Desulfurobacterium sp. TC5-1: one gene and its partner. Each later gene encodes a partner of the first gene's protein in a complex. Links are inferred from orthologs where the notes say so. Each region holds a gene or a part of one and is shown on either strand. Other genes may lie near its edges.

Region 1 (6,437 bases):
TTTCTCTTCCTGTTTTTCCGTTTGAAGGTCGTTGACATCTATGATATCGATAGGTGACAGCAGCATTGCCTTCAGTATCATATTTTCAAGCTCTCTCACGTTTCCCGGGAAATCGTAAGAGCAGAGCCACTCTTTTGCCCTTTCTGTTAACTGTTTTACGGGGAGTTTAAACTCTTTTGAGAATTTTTTGATGAAGAAGCAGGCTAAGGGAATGATATCTTCCCGTCGCTCTCTAAGTGGCGGCAATTCTATTCTTAAAACATTTAATCTGTAAAAGAGGTCTTCTCTGAACCTTCCTTCTCTCACCTCTTTTTCTAAGTCTCTGTTTGTGGCTGCAACTATTCTCACGTCAACCTTTATCGGTGCATCACCCCCGAGGCGCCTTATCTCTTTTTCCTGTATGGCTCTTAGAAGTTTTGACTGTAATGAAAGTTCGATCTCGCCTATTTCATCTAAGAAGAGCGTTCCTCCATGTGCCTGTTCAAAAAATCCCTTTTTCCTTGAAGTTGCTCCTGTAAAAGCTCCCTTTTCGTATCCAAAAAGTTCTGCTTCTAACAGGTTTGTCGGGAGGGCGGCGCAGTTTATGGCAACGAATGGTCCGTCTGCCCTTTTGGAATACTTGTGAATGGCCCTGGCTACAAGCTCTTTTCCTGTTCCGCTTTCACCAACTATCAGAACGGTTGCATCTGTCCTGGCCACTCTTCCTATTAGCTTAAAAACTTCCTGCATCTTTTTGCTTGAGCCTATGATGGCGTCTTCATCTATTACGTCAAGTTCTTCCTTTTCTGTTGAAAAGGTAATTCGGTCAACGATCGTTTTTATGTCTTCAAGTTCAAAAGGTTTGGTAATGTACTCAACGGCACCTCTGTCAATTGCTTTAATCGTGTAGTCCATCGTGCCGTAAGCTGTTAGTATTACTTTAGGGATATCTTTTTCATAAGAGAGGAGGTCTATGCCGCTAATACCGGGCATTTTTATATCTAAAAAGGCCAAATCCGGCTTTTTGGTCTTTAGTATCTCAAGGGCTCTGTTTCCGTCTTCCGCTTCGTAAACTGTGTGCCCCAGGGTTTCAAGATACTTTTTCAGTACTAACCTTATGTTTCTTTCATCGTCAGCTATGAGAATCCTTGCCATTGCCTTTCAGGTCTCCGATAGGTAGATAGATGGATACAGTTGTGCCTTTTCCTTTCTCGCTTTGAACTTCTATTTTACCACCGTGGTTGGTTACAATCTCTTTTGATATGTACATTCCGAGGCCTGTTCCCTTTTCTTTGCCTTTTGTAAAAAACGGTGTGAAGAGGTTTTCCAGGTCTTCTTTTTCCATGCCACTGCCGGTATCTTTTATTTTTATGAAGTAAAAGCCCTTTGGTTGAATTGCGTATCCTGTTTCAATCGTTATGACTTTGTTTTTTGCGTTTTCAAGTGCTTCAATGCTGTTCTTTATAAGGTTAGAGATGACCTGAAACATTCGGTCTTTGTCCATGTAAACTTCAGGCAGGGAAGGGTCAAACCGTCTATCTATCTCTATTCCTTTTTCTTCGAATACCGTTTTAAACGTTTTTAGAACATCGTTTAAAAGTCTGTGTATGTTGTATCTACACCATTTAAGATTTGTGAAGTCAAAGCTTTCAGATATTCTGTCTAAGAACCTCTCTATTCGCTCTATTTCTGAAAGGATGACTTCTAACAGTTCTTCATCAAAGTTTTTTAATGTAAGCATCAGTTTTGCAGAGGCTTTCATTCCACTTAACGGATTGCGGAGTTCATGAGATATGCCTTTTAAAAAGACATCAAAGTGTTCTGCCGGGTTGTCCTTCTTTTTTGTCTTTACGGCGACGACAGCACCTTTTATCTCTTCACCTGAGAAAAACGGAGATATGGACAGTATAAAGCCGTTGACTTCCACGTTGTGAATCTCTATTCCGTCAGTCACGCATTTTTCTATCCATTTTTTGATGTCTGCTGCGAGGATTTCAGAAATGTTTTTACCTTCAAGATATTTCCTTGAGCGGTTCAGTAGCATTTCCAGCTTTTGATTGAAAAAGAAAACCCTTCCCGACCTATCGCATACGGCAATCGGGAAGGGAAGAGAGAATATTAGGTCTGAAAATTCCGGGTTTTTCAAGTGAGTGATATACCTCCCTGTCCGCCTTTTGGAAATTCTTTAATCTTAGAGATGTCAAGGCCGGTTGATGGCAGTTCTATTCCTGCTGCTGCCGCTTTAAACTGTTGATGGAACTCTTTCAATCTTGATCTTTCTCCGACAGGAACGATTGTTACGATCTGGGATTTCATTACGATTGCATCAACGGGTTCGTTTGCAGTTGGATCGACAGGCATTATCGTGGCTTGTGCACCCTGGGATGTTGGTATAAGTGCAAACATACCTGCATCTTTGATTTTCAGGTAGTCATCGCCTATTTCATCTAAGATACCTATGATACCTGAAGAAGGTATTACACCTTCACCTGAAGTTGTTTGAATAAATACAAGTTTTCCCTTGAGATTTTCCATAATTTCCTCCGTTATTTTTGGACTGATAATAAATATAATCCTATGGCTACAGCATTGGAAACGTTTAAAGAATTAACATGTCCTTTCATGGGAATCGTTACGATGTCATCCAACAGTTTTTTTACAGGTTTTGAGATACCTTTCCCTTCAGAGCCGGCAATAAGTCCTACAGGATAGGGAAAAGAGTATCTGCTTATGTCTTTTCCGCCTGCCTCAAGTCCTATTAGCCAACCGCCTTTCTCTTTGAATTCAAACAGACTCTGGCGGAAACTGTTTACTATGGCAAATGGAACGTAGAATACTGCACCGGTTGATGCTTTTACCACGGTGTCCGTTATGGTAACACTTCTGTCTTTAGGGATAACTATCCCTGCGGCACCAAAGGCGTCGGCACTTCTAAAGATGGCACCCAAGTTGTGGGGGTCTTCCACTCTATCTAAAAATAAAAGGTAGCCGCCTGTTGCGATAGTCCTTTCCACAAGTTCATCAAAGGATTTTGGTTCGACAGGGGAGACGAGGGCTACAATGCCCTGATGTTTATCCGTTTTGGAAACTTCGGATAGTTTTTTCCTTCCGGTTTTTACCGTTTTAATCCTCTTTTTCTTTAAAAGGGATAGAATTTCCCGATGTTTAAACCTTTCATCAACATAGACTTTCAGTATAGGGTAGTCTGCCCTTAAGGCTTCCATTATGGGATTAACGCCGTAGATAACCATTAGTTTGTCCCTACCATTTCAAGAAAGTTTGAAAGGAGTTTGAGTCCGGCTTTCTGACTCTTTTCGGGGTGGAATTGAGTGGCTATTATGTTTTCTTTTTCTATAGAAGAGACAAAGTCGATACCGTAGTCTGTTGTTGTAAGGATAACAGACGCATCCTCTGGTTTAACGTAGTAAGAATGGACAAAGTAGAAAAATTCGCCGGTTTTTATACCGTTTAGGAATCTTGATTCTTTTTTGATAGAAACCTGATTCCAGCCCATGTGTGGGATTTTGTACTCATGGGGGAGTTCAAATCTTACAACTTTTCCCTTTATGATGCCAAGTCCTTCTTCTTCGCCGAATTCGTAACCTTTCTCAAAAAGCAGATGGAGTCCGAGGCATATCCCTAAAAAAGGTTTACCCTTTTCAACCTCTCTTATTATGACTTCCCATAGGTTTCTTTCTTTTAAATTTTTAACGGCGTCTTTAAAAGCTCCGACACCTGGCAGAATTATGGCTTCTGCGTCTTTTATCTTATGCATTTCGTCTGTAACAACAACGTTGCCGCCCACGTACTCGACGGCCTTACTAACACTTCTTAAATTTCCCATACCGTAGTCTATAACCGCTATCATCCCTATAACTCCCGATTAAAAAGATGGCATTGAACCCATGAGGTACTTAACATCTTCGTCACCAAAAGATAAACCACTTCCAATAAAGAATCCCCGCCACTTATTGTAGAGAAGTTCATCTCCGCCGAAGTAAAGATACCAGTTTTTGTTTATGTTGTAGGATAAGCCTATTCGCAGATGAGGAGGCAGTTGCTTTCCGTAACCGTCCTTTCTGTCTATGTCCCAGATGGATGTATAAATTTTCCATTTGTTGTCTGGAAAGAGATAATCAATTCCACCACCGGCAGTTGTCTCTATGACGCCACCTCTCAGCACCCACTTTCCATTTTTCAGGAAAAACGGGTCTTTAAAAATTCTTGCGTACTGGAGTGTAAATTCTGTGTCAAAGCTTTGCGTTACCTTCTCATCAATAGATAGAGCACCCGTTGCGTTTGTTATGTAATAGGTTGTGTGGTCTATCTTTCCGTGGGAATCTGCAACAACTTCAAACAGGTAATATCTGTCTTTTGATTCGGGAACAACTCTTAAAGAGATGCCACCTCTTGCGTTGCCTGTGGCGGTGTTTACGTCACCCCTGAATCCTATGTAAACCTTTGTTTGTTCAAATTTGTCGGCAAGTTTACCAAGGGCATGAGCGGCACTTGTGAGGTTTTTGTACAGTGTATCGTCGTTTATTATCTTTGCTATTGTGCCGTTGCCCTGCTGTAGTTTCTTGATAAGTTCATTGAGGTTTCTTGTAGATTTCTTAACATTCTCAATGGCTGCTGAAATGTTTTCTTCGTTCTTTCCGCTTATGAGTCTGTTTATCTGTGTCACAGTTGCGTTTATTTGATCGGCTATTCTTTCTGCCTCAGCTACAAGTTTAGGTGCTTCCTCTGATGAAGTTTTTAAGTTTTTTACGATGTCTCTAATGTCTCCCCTGTTTTCTACGACTATCTCATTAAGCTGTGAAGAGAGTGACTTAAGGTTTTCTGCAATTTCAGGAACGTCACTTTTTAAAAATTCAGACAAAGAAGCAAGGTTTTGGGCGAGTTTTCTCAGGTTTTCTCTGTTGTCTTCCACTGTTGCTGTAACCTGTTCGGTGAGTTTTGTTATCTGATTGAGGAGCAGTGCTATTCTGTTTTTTCCGTCAGGTGTTATTAATGATTGATTTAGAGCGTCAACGGTTTCGTAAATTTTGAGCATAAGCTGGTCGGTTGAAATTGTAGATTTTCCTCTTGTAATAGTTGAGCCGGAAGTCAGAACGGGCGCATTTTCAGAACCGGGGATTATCTCTACGTATTTTTCACCCATTAGTCCCATCGTTTCTATGATTGCATAGGCGTCCTGGTGGAGCGTTACAGGTTTTGTGAACACAACTTTGACTTTTGCTTTTCCGTTTGGTAGCACCTCTATGTTTGTAACTTTTCCGACGCGAACCCCTGCAACCATAACCGGTGCTTCTTCGGCAAGTCCTGCAACGTTGTCAAAGAGAATGTAATATTGGCTGATAGCCCTTTCACTACTGTACTTTAGGGGTTCTATTGTTGTGGCTATTATGCCAAGTCCAAGAAGTCCTGCTATTACAAACGCACCGACCTTTGCCTCTACGGAAAGATTTTTCATCCTCTATACCCCAGATTAGCTGTTATCGGGCCTTCAGGAAGGCCTTCTATAAACTGTCTTACTGCTGGATTTTGAGATTTTTCTATCTCTTCTGGTTTACCAAGTTCCAGTATTTTTCCGTTCCAGAGAATGGCCATTCTATCAGCTATCCTAAAAGCACTGTTGATATCATGGCTGACTACAACGCATGTTTTACCGAGTTCATTTTTAAGCTTTAAGATCATCTTGTCAATTATAGCGGTCATTACGGGGTCAAGTCCCGATGTTGGTTCATCAAACAAGATACATTTGGGGTTTACACAGAGAGCTCTCGCTATGGCAACTCTTTTTCTCATACCGCCGGAGAGTTCAGAAGGGTATAGGTCTTCTGTTCCGTGCATTCCAACGAGGGAAAGGTAACGTTCAGCTTCCTTCCTTGCCTCTTCGGCTGGAATACCTTTGTTTTCAAGGAGAAAGAAGGCGACATTTTCCCATACTGTTAGGGAGTCAAATAGAGCTCCTCCCTGAAAAACATAAGTTAGCTCTTCTCTAAAGTGGAATTTTTCTTCTTCGGATAGAGAAAAAACGTCTTTTCCATATACGATTACTTTTCCTTCATCCGGTGTTACCAGTCCTGATATCTGTTTAAGCAAAACACTTTTGCCCGTTCCTGATGGACCCATTATGACGAAGATTTCACCTTCGTACACGTTGAAAGATACGCCGTTGTGTACGATTTTATTTCCAAAACTTTTCTTTAAATTTTCCACTTTTATGGCTATTTTCATCTATACTCCGTCAGAGGTTCAGGGTTCTTAAAATGTAAGTTATTATGTAGTCAAATATAAGAATGGCCATCGATGATGTGACTACAGCTTTCGTTGTTGCTTCACCGACACCTTTGGCGCCTCCTTTTGTGTAATATCCGTACAGACAGCTTGTCACAGAGAGGATGAAACCAAAGAAAGCAGCTTTGATTAGACCGTGCCATACATCGTCCATAGTC
Region 2 (9,376 bases), on another replicon or contig:
CCTTTATGAGATAGGAATGTCTCATGCCGGAGGAAAAATTCTCTACCACGTCATTAACAACCTTACCGATTTTGCTTTATGTCATAGAGTCTATCTGCCAAAGCCGGATATGCAGGTCTTTTTGAAGGAAAGGGGTATTCCTCTCTATGCCCTTGAGTCTATGAAACCTTTGAAGGAATATGATTTTATTGGATTTTCCCTTCTCACGGAGCTTGTTTATACCAACGTATTGAAGGTGCTTGAGTTATCACAGATTCCATTGAGGGCTTCTGAAAGGGTAGAAGAATTCCCCATTATTCAGGCTGGAGGTACCTGTGCGCTAAATCCTTTACCTCTTTCGCCGTTTATTGACCTTTTTGTCATTGGTGATGGCGAAAAAGTTATGCTGGAACTTGCCGATTTAATGAGAGAAAAAAAAGAGAAAGGTCTGGCAAAAAAAGAATTCTTGGAGAAGGCTGCAGAGATAGAGGGTGTCTATGTTCCCGTTTTTGGGAAAAGACCTGTGAAAAAGGCGGTTTTCCGCAATTTGGCGAGGGAATTTTACCCTGTTAAACCGGTTGTTCCATCTGTTGAGACCGTTCACGATAGGATAGTTGTTGAGGCCATGAGAGGATGCCTCAGAGGTTGCCGCTACTGTCAGGCGGGTTTTGCCTACAGGCCTTACAGAGAAAGGAGCGTGGATGAGATAGTTTCCATCGTTAATGAGACATTTAGAAATACCGGTTACGAGGAAGCGTCTCTCCTCTCTCTTAGTATTTCAGATCATTCAAGGTTTAACGAGCTCATTCCTGCCGTTATGAAACTCTGCCACTCTGAGATGATAGGCCTTTCTCTCCCTTCAATGAGGGTTAAAGGGTTTAATCCAGACCTTGCGACACAGTTGATGAAGATAAGGAAGTCAAGTTTTACCATAGCTCCGGAAGCGGCAACGGAGAGATTACGTAAGGTTATAAACAAGGATCTTTCTGACGATGACATTTTCTCGCTTGTGGAGGGGCTGTTTGAGAGGGGCTGGAGTAAGCTGAAGTTTTACTTTATGATAGGCCTTCCGACGGAGACGGATGAAGATATAGAAGCTTTGACGGAACTTCTTTGGAAAATTCACAAGATAGGAAAAAGGTATAGGGGCAGGAAGCATCTTGCAGCTGGGTTTTCCATATTTGTTCCAAAGCCTTTCACACCATTTCAATGGGAGAGGTTTATTTCTACGGAAGAAGCAAGGGCGAAGATAGAGTACATTAAGAGGTATTCGCCTAAAACTTTCAGGCTTCGTTTTCACAATCCGGAGATGTCCCTTTTGGAGGCCCTTCTAACGAGGGGAGATGAAAGGATGGCGGAGGCTATCGAAGTTGCTTTCCGTCTTGGCGCTTCTCTTGACAGCTGGGATGAGTATTTCCGTTTTGATGTTTGGGAGAGGGCTTTTAGGGAGACGGGAATTAATATGGAGGATGAGATTGCAGAAAGACCAATTGATAAGCCTCTTCCCTGGGATTTCATAGAGGGTGTTGTTTCCAGGAAGTTCCTTTTGAAAGAGAGAGAAAAAGCTTATAGAGAGGAGAGAACGCCTGACTGCAGGATTGTAGGCTGTCACGGTTGTGGAGCGTGTACGCCGGAGGAGGTGAATAAACTGAAGGATTTTCCAATACCGGAGAGAATAGAGTTTTCCGTTCCACCTGTTGAAAGGAGAGAATTTCCTCTGATTTCAAAGGTTGCATTCTTTTTTGAAAAAAGGGGGAAGAGCCGTTTTCTTTCTCTCCTTGATATAAACAGAGTTTTTACGAGAATATTCAGACGTTTTGCTGTTCCGGTAAGGTATCAGGGAAAGTTTAATCCCCATCCACGTTTTTCAATCCTTTTAGGCATTCCAACCGGTGTTGAAAGTAAAAACGAAATCGTGGAAGTGGAGCTTTACAGGGAGTTTCTTCCTGATGAGCAGTTACTCTCTGACTTTAACGATGTCCTGCCTGAAGGTTTGCGGTTTAAAAAGGTTGTTTCCCTTGGAAGGAAAGCCTCTCTTCTTGAACAGGTGAAGGAGGTAGTTTATAAAGTAGAGGGTGATTTTGATGTAGATACTGTGAAAAGTGTTTTGACGGCACAGGAGCTTGAAAACAGGAAGGGAAAGTTAACACAGGTAAGTCCTTTAGTGGCCGATTTTTCCGTCAGTAAAGGTATAATAACACTGCACCTCAATGTTATTAACGGGAGAATACTGAATATACAGGACTTTCTCTTCTGGATAGGGAAGGACCTTTCATCCGTTTCAGTTGAAAGAGAGATAGTGGTGGGCTTATGAAGAAGATACTTATAAATGCGCTTCCTAAGGAAGTCAGGATAGCTATCCTTGAAGAGGGACAGTTAGTTGAGTTTTACGTTGAGAGAAAGGGAAGCAGAGGTATCGTTGGAAACATATACAAGGGAAAGGTCTTAAAGATTCTTCCTGCCATTCAGGCAGCTTTTGTTGACCTTGGCCACTACAAGAACGCTTTTCTGTACGTTAAAGATGCGGTGAGCTGGGAGTTTGAGGATGAACTTTTTGATGAAGATAACCATGAGATAGAACTTCCACCGATAGAAGAAGTTCTATCGCCGGGACAAGAGATAGTTGTTCAGGTTACAAAAGAGCCTCTTGGTACGAAAGGGCCAAGGGTTACCACAAACCTTACCATTCCCGGTCATTATTTGATTCTTCTTCCAACCATAGAGAAGATAGGTATATCCCGCAGGATAACAGACGAGGCGGAGAGGGAGCGGTTAAAAAAGATAGGAGAATCTATAGTTCCAAAAGGTTACGGAATAATTTTGAGAACGGCTGCAGAAGGTGCAACAGAAGAGGATTTAAGGAAAGACCTCTCTTATCTTTTGAGGGTGTGGAGCAGTCTGGAAAAAAAGATAGAAAAAAAGCCGCCGCCTCTTCTGCTCTATCAGGATCTTGAAATTGTGCCAAAGATTTTAAGGGACGTTTTAACCGATGATGTTGATGAGGTTCTTATAGACTCTCTACCTGAATACAGGAGAGCTCTTAACTTCGCCAGGGCCTTTATTCCTAAACTTGCCGATAAGATAAAGTTGTACGATAGTGATAGGCCAATATTTGAAAAGTATCCCGTTGAAGAAGCGATAGGAAAGGCACTTTCAAGGAAAGTTTATCTTCCCGGTGGCGGGTACATAGTTATAGATGAGACGGAAGCCCTTGTTTCCATCGATGTTAACAGTGGGAAATTCAAGAAGTCAAGCAACCTTGAGGAGACGGCTTTTAACGTTAACTGTAAGGCTGCAAAGGAGATAGCAAGGCAATTAAGATTAAGGGATATTGGCGGGATAATTGTTATCGATTTCATAGACATGAAATCTGAAGAGAACAAGCAGAAGCTTATAGAGGTTTTAGAGCAGGAGCTTTCCAAAGATAGGGCAAAAACAAAGATTGTCAGTATGTCGGATCTTGGCCTTGTTGAAATGACTCGAAAGAGGGTTAAGAAGAGTCTTGGTAGAAGTCTTACAATGACTTGCCCCTACTGTGAGGGGAAGGGAAGAGTAAAGTCTGCCGATACGGTTGCCTTTGAGATAGAAAGGGAACTTCTGCTCATATCGAGAGAAAACGGAAAACGAAAAATAAAGGTTTATGCTCACCCTCTGGTAACGGAAAAGCTGAGGGTTGATGAAAAAGATATAATAGAGCGGATAGAGGAGCTTTACGGCAAAGAAATAAAAGTTATACCGGTTGAGAATTACCACATAGAGAAATATACGATAGCCAAGAGTGATTAAGGAGGCGTTGTGAAAAAGATTTTGCCGCTGCTGGCATTTATTCTCATATCTGGCTGTGTAAAGCGGGTACAGACGGGACAGGAGCTTTTTAATAAAGGAACAGAAGCTGTTAAATCGGAAAATTGGAAAGAAGCGATTCTCAATCTGAAGGAAGCTCTTTCCAAGGATCTTACGCCTTCACAGAAAGAAGAGGCAATGATAATGCTTGCTGATGCTTATTTTAAGAATGGTAACTACACCGATGCAGCCCTTGAGTATAAAGAATTTTTGAACCTTTTTCCTGCTTCAAAGTTCGCTGACAGGGCACTTTTTAATCTTTCCCTGTGTTACCTTCAGTTGGTTAAAGGTCCTCAGTGGGATCAAACCTTTACAAAGAGAGCTTTAGATGCCATAAACACGTTTATAGAGACTTATCCTGACTCACCTCTTAGATCAAAGGCGGAAGAGATCAGGAAAGAATGCAGGAAAATTCTGGCGGAACACATAGTCTATATAGGGTTAACCTACGATATGCTTCACCAGTTTACAGCATCCCTTCAAAGATATGAAGAGGTTCAAAATCTTTACAGTGATGTGGAAGAGCCTGACAAACTTCTGTTTTTGATAGGCAGGGCCCGGTACTTTATACCTATTCAGGCGAGGGAGAAAATTGAAGATTTAAAAGAGCAACTTGATGCTGAAAAAGAGAAGCTTGCAGAGGCAGAAACAGATGAGGAAGTAAAGGTTCGGGATAGAAGAATTTCCATCATTCTTCATGATATTGAAAACTGGCAGAAGCTGGCGGAGATGGAAAGGGAGGAGGGAGAAAAGACCCTGAAAACCCTGATAACAAAGTATCCCGATTCAATCTACACCCGGAAGGCAAGGGATATACTGAAGGGAAGTGAAAAGGTTGAGATTTTCCCTGTTGAAAATCCCATAAAGAAGCCGTTTTTCAGGTGGTTTTTTGAAACACTTTGATTTTGTGAGGTTGCCATGCTTGCCAAAAGAATTATTCCCTGTCTTGATGTTAAAGAGGGTAGAGTTGTTAAAGGTGTCAATTTTGTAAACCTCATAGATGCCGGTGACCCTGTTGAAAACGCTAAAGTTTACGATGAACAGGGGGCTGATGAGCTTGTATTTCTTGATATAACGGCAAGTTACGAGAAAAGATCCATAATGATAGATGTTGTCAGGCGAACGGCAGAATGCGTCTTTATGCCTCTTACCGTTGGTGGTGGTGTAAGAACTGTGGAGGATATAAGGAATTTGCTGAACGCCGGTGCCGATAAGGTTTCTATAAACACGGCAGCCGTTAAAAATCCGGAACTTATCTCTGAAGGGGCGAGGATTTTTGGTTCTCAATGTATCGTTGTTGCAATAGATGCAAGGAGAAGTGGCGATTCCTGGGAGGTTTACATTCACGGCGGAAGAACGCCGACAGGCATTGACGCTGTTGAGTGGGCTAAAAGGGTTGTTGATCTTGGGGCTGGTGAGATTCTTTTAACCTCTATGGATAGGGATGGAACGAAGGCCGGTTACGATATAGAGTTAACGAGGGCAATTTCAGATGCCGTTTCTGTTCCTGTTATAGCTTCCGGTGGAGCAGGAACGAAGGAACACTTTTACGAAGGGCTTGTTAAGGGTAAGGCGGACGCTGTTTTGGCTGCTTCTGTCTTTCACTTTAAAGAGATGACTATAAGAGAATTGAAAGAGTATCTAAAGAAAAGAGGTGTAACGGTCAGGCTTTAAGGAGTTGTTTATGGTTGAAGTCTATTTTCACGTTGGTCTTGGAAAAACAGGTTCAAAGTATCTTCAGTTTGTTTTCTTTCCTGCACTGAAAGGCATCAATTATATACATATGACCCGTTACAAAAAGAGCAAAGAGATAATAAAGCGTGCGGGAAGCGGGAAGTTTTTAGTTTCCAGAGAATTTGACCGTCAATTTGAAAAAGAGGTAGAGTGGTTTTCGGCAGACTTTCCAGATACCGGTGCCATTATGGTTATCAGAAGACACGATGAGTGGATTCTTTCTCAGTATAAACGGTTTATAAAGAACGGTCACAGATTTTCTTTTGACGAGTTTTTTAACCTCAACAATACGGGATTTTTTAGAATAAAACACATGCTTTTTTATGAAAAGATAAAGTTTCTTGAAAGCCATTTTACAAGAAAACCTCTTGTTCTTCTCTACGATGAATTGAGAAGTAATCCTGAAAGTTTTCTTGATAAGATAGCTGCCTATACAGGCACGGCGTACGACAAAGAAAAGATAAGGTTTTCAAAAAAACATGCATCCTATAATGAAAAGCAGCTTAAGTTTATATATGCTGTTTCAAGATACATTAACCTTATTCCCGGTGATAGTAAGCTTAAAAAGTATCTCTTTGTTTATCCGATAAGGTATCCTATCCTGTACCTTGCAAAGTATATTCCTGATAGGTTTGTTCCGGACGTTGATTTTATGCCGGAAAAGGAAAAGCTGAATGAGGTGAGAGAGTTTTTCAAAGAGGATTGGGAAAAGTGCGTTGAGTACGTGAAAACCTCTAACGAAGCTCTACTTCATCGCTGATTATGGTGTACCTTTTTCCGCCCAACCTTCCGACTATTCCTTTAGAGGAGTTGATAATCTCTTCAATATAGTGTATTGCTACCACTTCACCGATAACAACGTTCATCGGCGTATCGCCAATTTCAAGAATCTCTTTAAGTATGCACTCAAAAGCTGCTGGTACACCTTTAACGATAGGCGGCTTAACTTTTGTTGATGGAACGGTTTCTATGTTGAACTTTTCTACTTCACTCTCTTCTGGCGGTAGATCTTCTCCCGTTTTAACCATCTCTTCTAAAAAAGTTTCTGTTACGACGTTTATAACGAACTCTCCCGTCTCTTTTATGTTCCTGACTGTGTCTTTTTCTGTGCCATCTTTTCTCTTTCCAATAGATACAAAAAGGAGAGGTGGTTTTGTTGTTATAGCGTTGTAGAAACTAAAAGGTGCAAGATTTACGATACCATCAGCAGAAACGGTCGTTATCCACGCTATAGGTCTTGGTACTACGGTATTGAATATGAGTTTGCTTATTTCTCTCTGCTTGCCTTTGCTTACGTCAACGACTTTCATCTTATCTCCAGTATTTTAGCGCCTTCTGTGCTTCTCTTTCCTGTTCCCTTTTCTTTATTGTTTCCCGTTTGTCGTAGAGCTTTTTACCTTTAGCAAGGGCAATTTCTACTTTTACCTTACCTCTTTTATTAAAGTACATTCTAAGAGGAACAATGGTGAGTCCCTTTTCCTGCGATTTTCCCAAAAGTCTCTTTATTTCTCTTTTGTGGAGCAGCAGCTTTCTTCGCCTTGTAGGTTCGTGGTTGAATAAATTCCCGTGGGTGTAGGGGGCTATGTATGCATTAAAGAGGTAAGCTTCGTTATTGTCTATCCTGACGAAGGAGTCTCTAAGGTTTGCTTTTCCTTCTCTCAGAGATTTTACCTCTGTTCCTTTCAGTTCTATACCGGCTTCATACTTTTCAAGTATTTCATAGTCGTAAAAAGCCTTCTTATTTTTTATTTCCGGTGTTCTTTTTCCTGGCATGTCAGTATAACTCTCCTCTTGTCTGCGTCTATCCTTTCTACCGTAAATGTGTATGTTTTCTTTTCACGGAGCCTTCGTCCTTTTAGTGATTCTATAGGAACAAAACCGGCTATGTCTTCCGGTAGTTCAATAAATATACCTTTTGATGAGATTCTGACAACCTTTCCTTTTACCGTTTGTCCCGGTTTGATAATTTCGTCTATTCTTTCAAAAGGGTCTTCTGTTAAACGTTTAATAGAGAGGAATAACCGCTCTTTCTCTCTGTCTATTTTTATAATTTTTACCTTTATTTTTTTTCCTATTGAGGTTACTTCAAAGGGTGATTTTAAGCCTGACCAGGAAATGTCGCTTTTATGTATAAGACCGTCGACACCGTTAACATCGACGAATATTCCGAAATCTACAATATTTTTAACCGTTCCTTCAGCAATGTTCCCTTCTTTTAAATGTGCGATAATTTCCTTTCGTTTTTTCGCCCTTTCTTCTTCTATAAGCTGCCTTCTTGATATGACGATGCTCTGTCTTTTTCTGTCTATAGAAAGAACTTTTGCTTTTATTTTTCTTTCTAACCAGTTATCCGGCCTTGTTACCGGGATAATATCTACCTGAGAAAGGGGAAGGAATGCAAATATACCGTTTCCTATATCAACCTTGTACCCGCCTCTTACTCTCTGCCTTATTGTTCCTTCAACAATTTTTTCTTTTTCAAGTCTATTGGCCGTTTCTTCCCACTTTTTAAGTGTCCTTACAGTTGAAACGGATAAAAGGGCATAGCCGTCTTCCGTTTCAGGTTCTACGATACAAACCTCAACCTTGTCGCCAACAGCGGGTATTTTGTCGAATTCATCTGCCGGCACTATGCCTTCAGACTTCCCCCCATAATCCACGAAGACGTCTTTCCCGTTTATTTTTATTACTGTTCCTTCTATTATGTCGTTTTTCTTTTCCCTCTTCTCAAAATATTCTTCAAGTAGTTTTGCAAAATCCTCTTTCAACTGCCTGTCCCCCTTTGGAAATGGTCTCTACCCTTCCCACCACTTCTTCAATGATCCACTGAGGTGTGGATGCCCCTGCCGTTATTCCTACACTGTTTATATTATCGAACCATTCTTTTTTTATTTCATCTGCCGATTCGATGTGAAAGCTGTTTGGGTTTACCTTTTTTGATATGAGGTAGAGTTTTGTTGTGTTTGAGCTATTTTTCCCGCCTATTATTATCATGAGGTCAACTTCATGAGCCAACTTTCTCGCCTCTTCCTGGCGAACCTTTGTTGCCTTACATATCGTATTGTAAATTTTTATCTCTTTTATCTTTTGAACAAGGATGGATGTTGCTAATGAGAGAAATTCTGAATTAAGAGTGGTCTGGCATACAACACCTAACTTTGGCATTTCAGGAAGCTTTTCGACATCTTCCACGGTTTCAAGAATTAAGGGCTCTTTTACGTGACCGGCGATACCTATTACTTCTGGATGTTTACTATTTCCAAGGATACATACCGGAAAGTGCTCTTTTTCAAGAGAGACAGCTTTATCCTGAATGGCTTTAACAAATGGGCATGTGGCGTCAATTATTTCAACACTTTTTTCTTTTAAAGCTTCTATAATTTTTGGTGGAACACCGTGGGACCTTATAATTACAGTTGTTTTCGGAATTATTTCATCAACAGAGTCTATCTTTTTTACCCCTAAGTTTTCTAACCTTTTTATTTCTTGAGGATTGTGTATAAGTTCACCTAAAGAATACACAATGCCCTTTTCTTTTGCAGCTTCAATGGCCATATTAACCGCTCTTTTAACACCCCAGCAGAAGCCGGCACTGTTTGCAATTACGATTTTCAACCTGCAAGCTCCTTTATCTTTTCCATCATTATGTCTGCCGCTTTAACGTAGTTCTCTTTTTTATCTTCAAGGTTGAGTTTAAAAGGTTTTCCAAACTTGATTTTAACATTTGCCGGCCTTAAAAATTTTGCCCCTTTTGGAAGAAGGTTCTCACTACCGGTTATTAAGCACGGCACAACAGGAACGTTTGCCTTTACAGCTATCA

What was found.
Region 2: the proteins of hisH (region 1) and hisF are in contact, whole or in part, in a crystal structure (PDB 6RU0), measured with the Thermotoga maritima proteins. The link is inferred for Desulfurobacterium sp. TC5-1 from one-to-one orthologs. Residues at the interface, in WP_004080484.1 of Thermotoga maritima: Asn15, Arg18, Arg22, Arg117, Leu118, Pro119, His120, Met121, Gly122, Trp123, Asn124, Asn134, Gly135, Tyr136, Tyr138, Val140, Tyr158, Glu180, Lys181, Ser182, Ser183, Lys184, Ile185; in WP_004080486.1 of Thermotoga maritima: Met1, Leu2, Ala3, Arg5, Ser40, Glu41, Asp45, Glu46, Ala70, Glu71, Ile73, Asp74, Ile75, Pro76, Phe77, Asp98, Lys99, Ser122, Gln123, Glu161, Thr195, Leu196, Asn247, Arg249, Glu251.

Annotation. Positions count from the first base shown.
Region 1 is NZ_ATXC01000002.1:140,894-147,330, reverse strand. Bases 2,039-4,859 are described here. They hold hisH (imidazole glycerol phosphate synthase subunit HisH), read right to left. Parts: upstream 3,848-4,859; coding sequence 3,230-3,847; downstream 2,039-3,229. Other genes in these bases: H153_RS0108360 (MlaD family protein), read right to left, coding at 3,863-4,859; rlmB (23S rRNA (guanosine(2251)-2'-O)-methyltransferase RlmB), read right to left, coding at 2,526-3,230; H153_RS0108375 (hypothetical protein), read right to left, coding at 2,122-2,514; H153_RS0108380 (ATP-binding protein), read right to left, coding at 2,039-2,125. In the rest of the region: H153_RS0108385 (sigma-54 dependent transcriptional regulator), read right to left, coding at 1-1,134; more of H153_RS0108380, read right to left, coding at 1,112-2,038; more of H153_RS0108360, read right to left, coding at 4,860-5,452; H153_RS0108355 (ABC transporter ATP-binding protein), read right to left, coding at 5,449-6,219; H153_RS0108350 (ABC transporter permease), read right to left, coding at 6,230-6,437. UniProt on the Escherichia coli protein: IGPS catalyzes the conversion of PRFAR and glutamine to IGP, AICAR and glutamate. The HisH subunit catalyzes the hydrolysis of glutamine to glutamate and ammonia as part of the synthesis of IGP and AICAR.
Region 2 is NZ_ATXC01000001.1:1,295,230-1,304,605, reverse strand. What follows is about bases 3,666-6,618. They hold hisF (imidazole glycerol phosphate synthase subunit HisF), read left to right. Parts: upstream 3,666-4,740; coding sequence 4,741-5,496; downstream 5,497-6,618. Other genes in these bases: H153_RS0106805 (flavin reductase family protein), read right to left, coding at 6,291-6,618; H153_RS0106810 (hypothetical protein), read left to right, coding at 5,507-6,316; bamD (outer membrane protein assembly factor BamD), read left to right, coding at 3,775-4,725; H153_RS0106825 (Rne/Rng family ribonuclease), read left to right, coding at 3,666-3,765. Also shown: H153_RS0106830 (TIGR03960 family B12-binding radical SAM protein), read left to right, coding at 1-2,293; more of H153_RS0106825, read left to right, coding at 2,290-3,665; more of H153_RS0106805, read right to left, coding at 6,619-6,866; SsrA-binding protein SmpB, read right to left, coding at 6,868-7,329; H153_RS0106795 (S1 RNA-binding domain-containing protein), read right to left, coding at 7,302-8,324; ispH (4-hydroxy-3-methylbut-2-enyl diphosphate reductase), read right to left, coding at 8,296-9,171; H153_RS0106785 (lysophospholipid acyltransferase family protein), read right to left, coding at 9,168-9,376.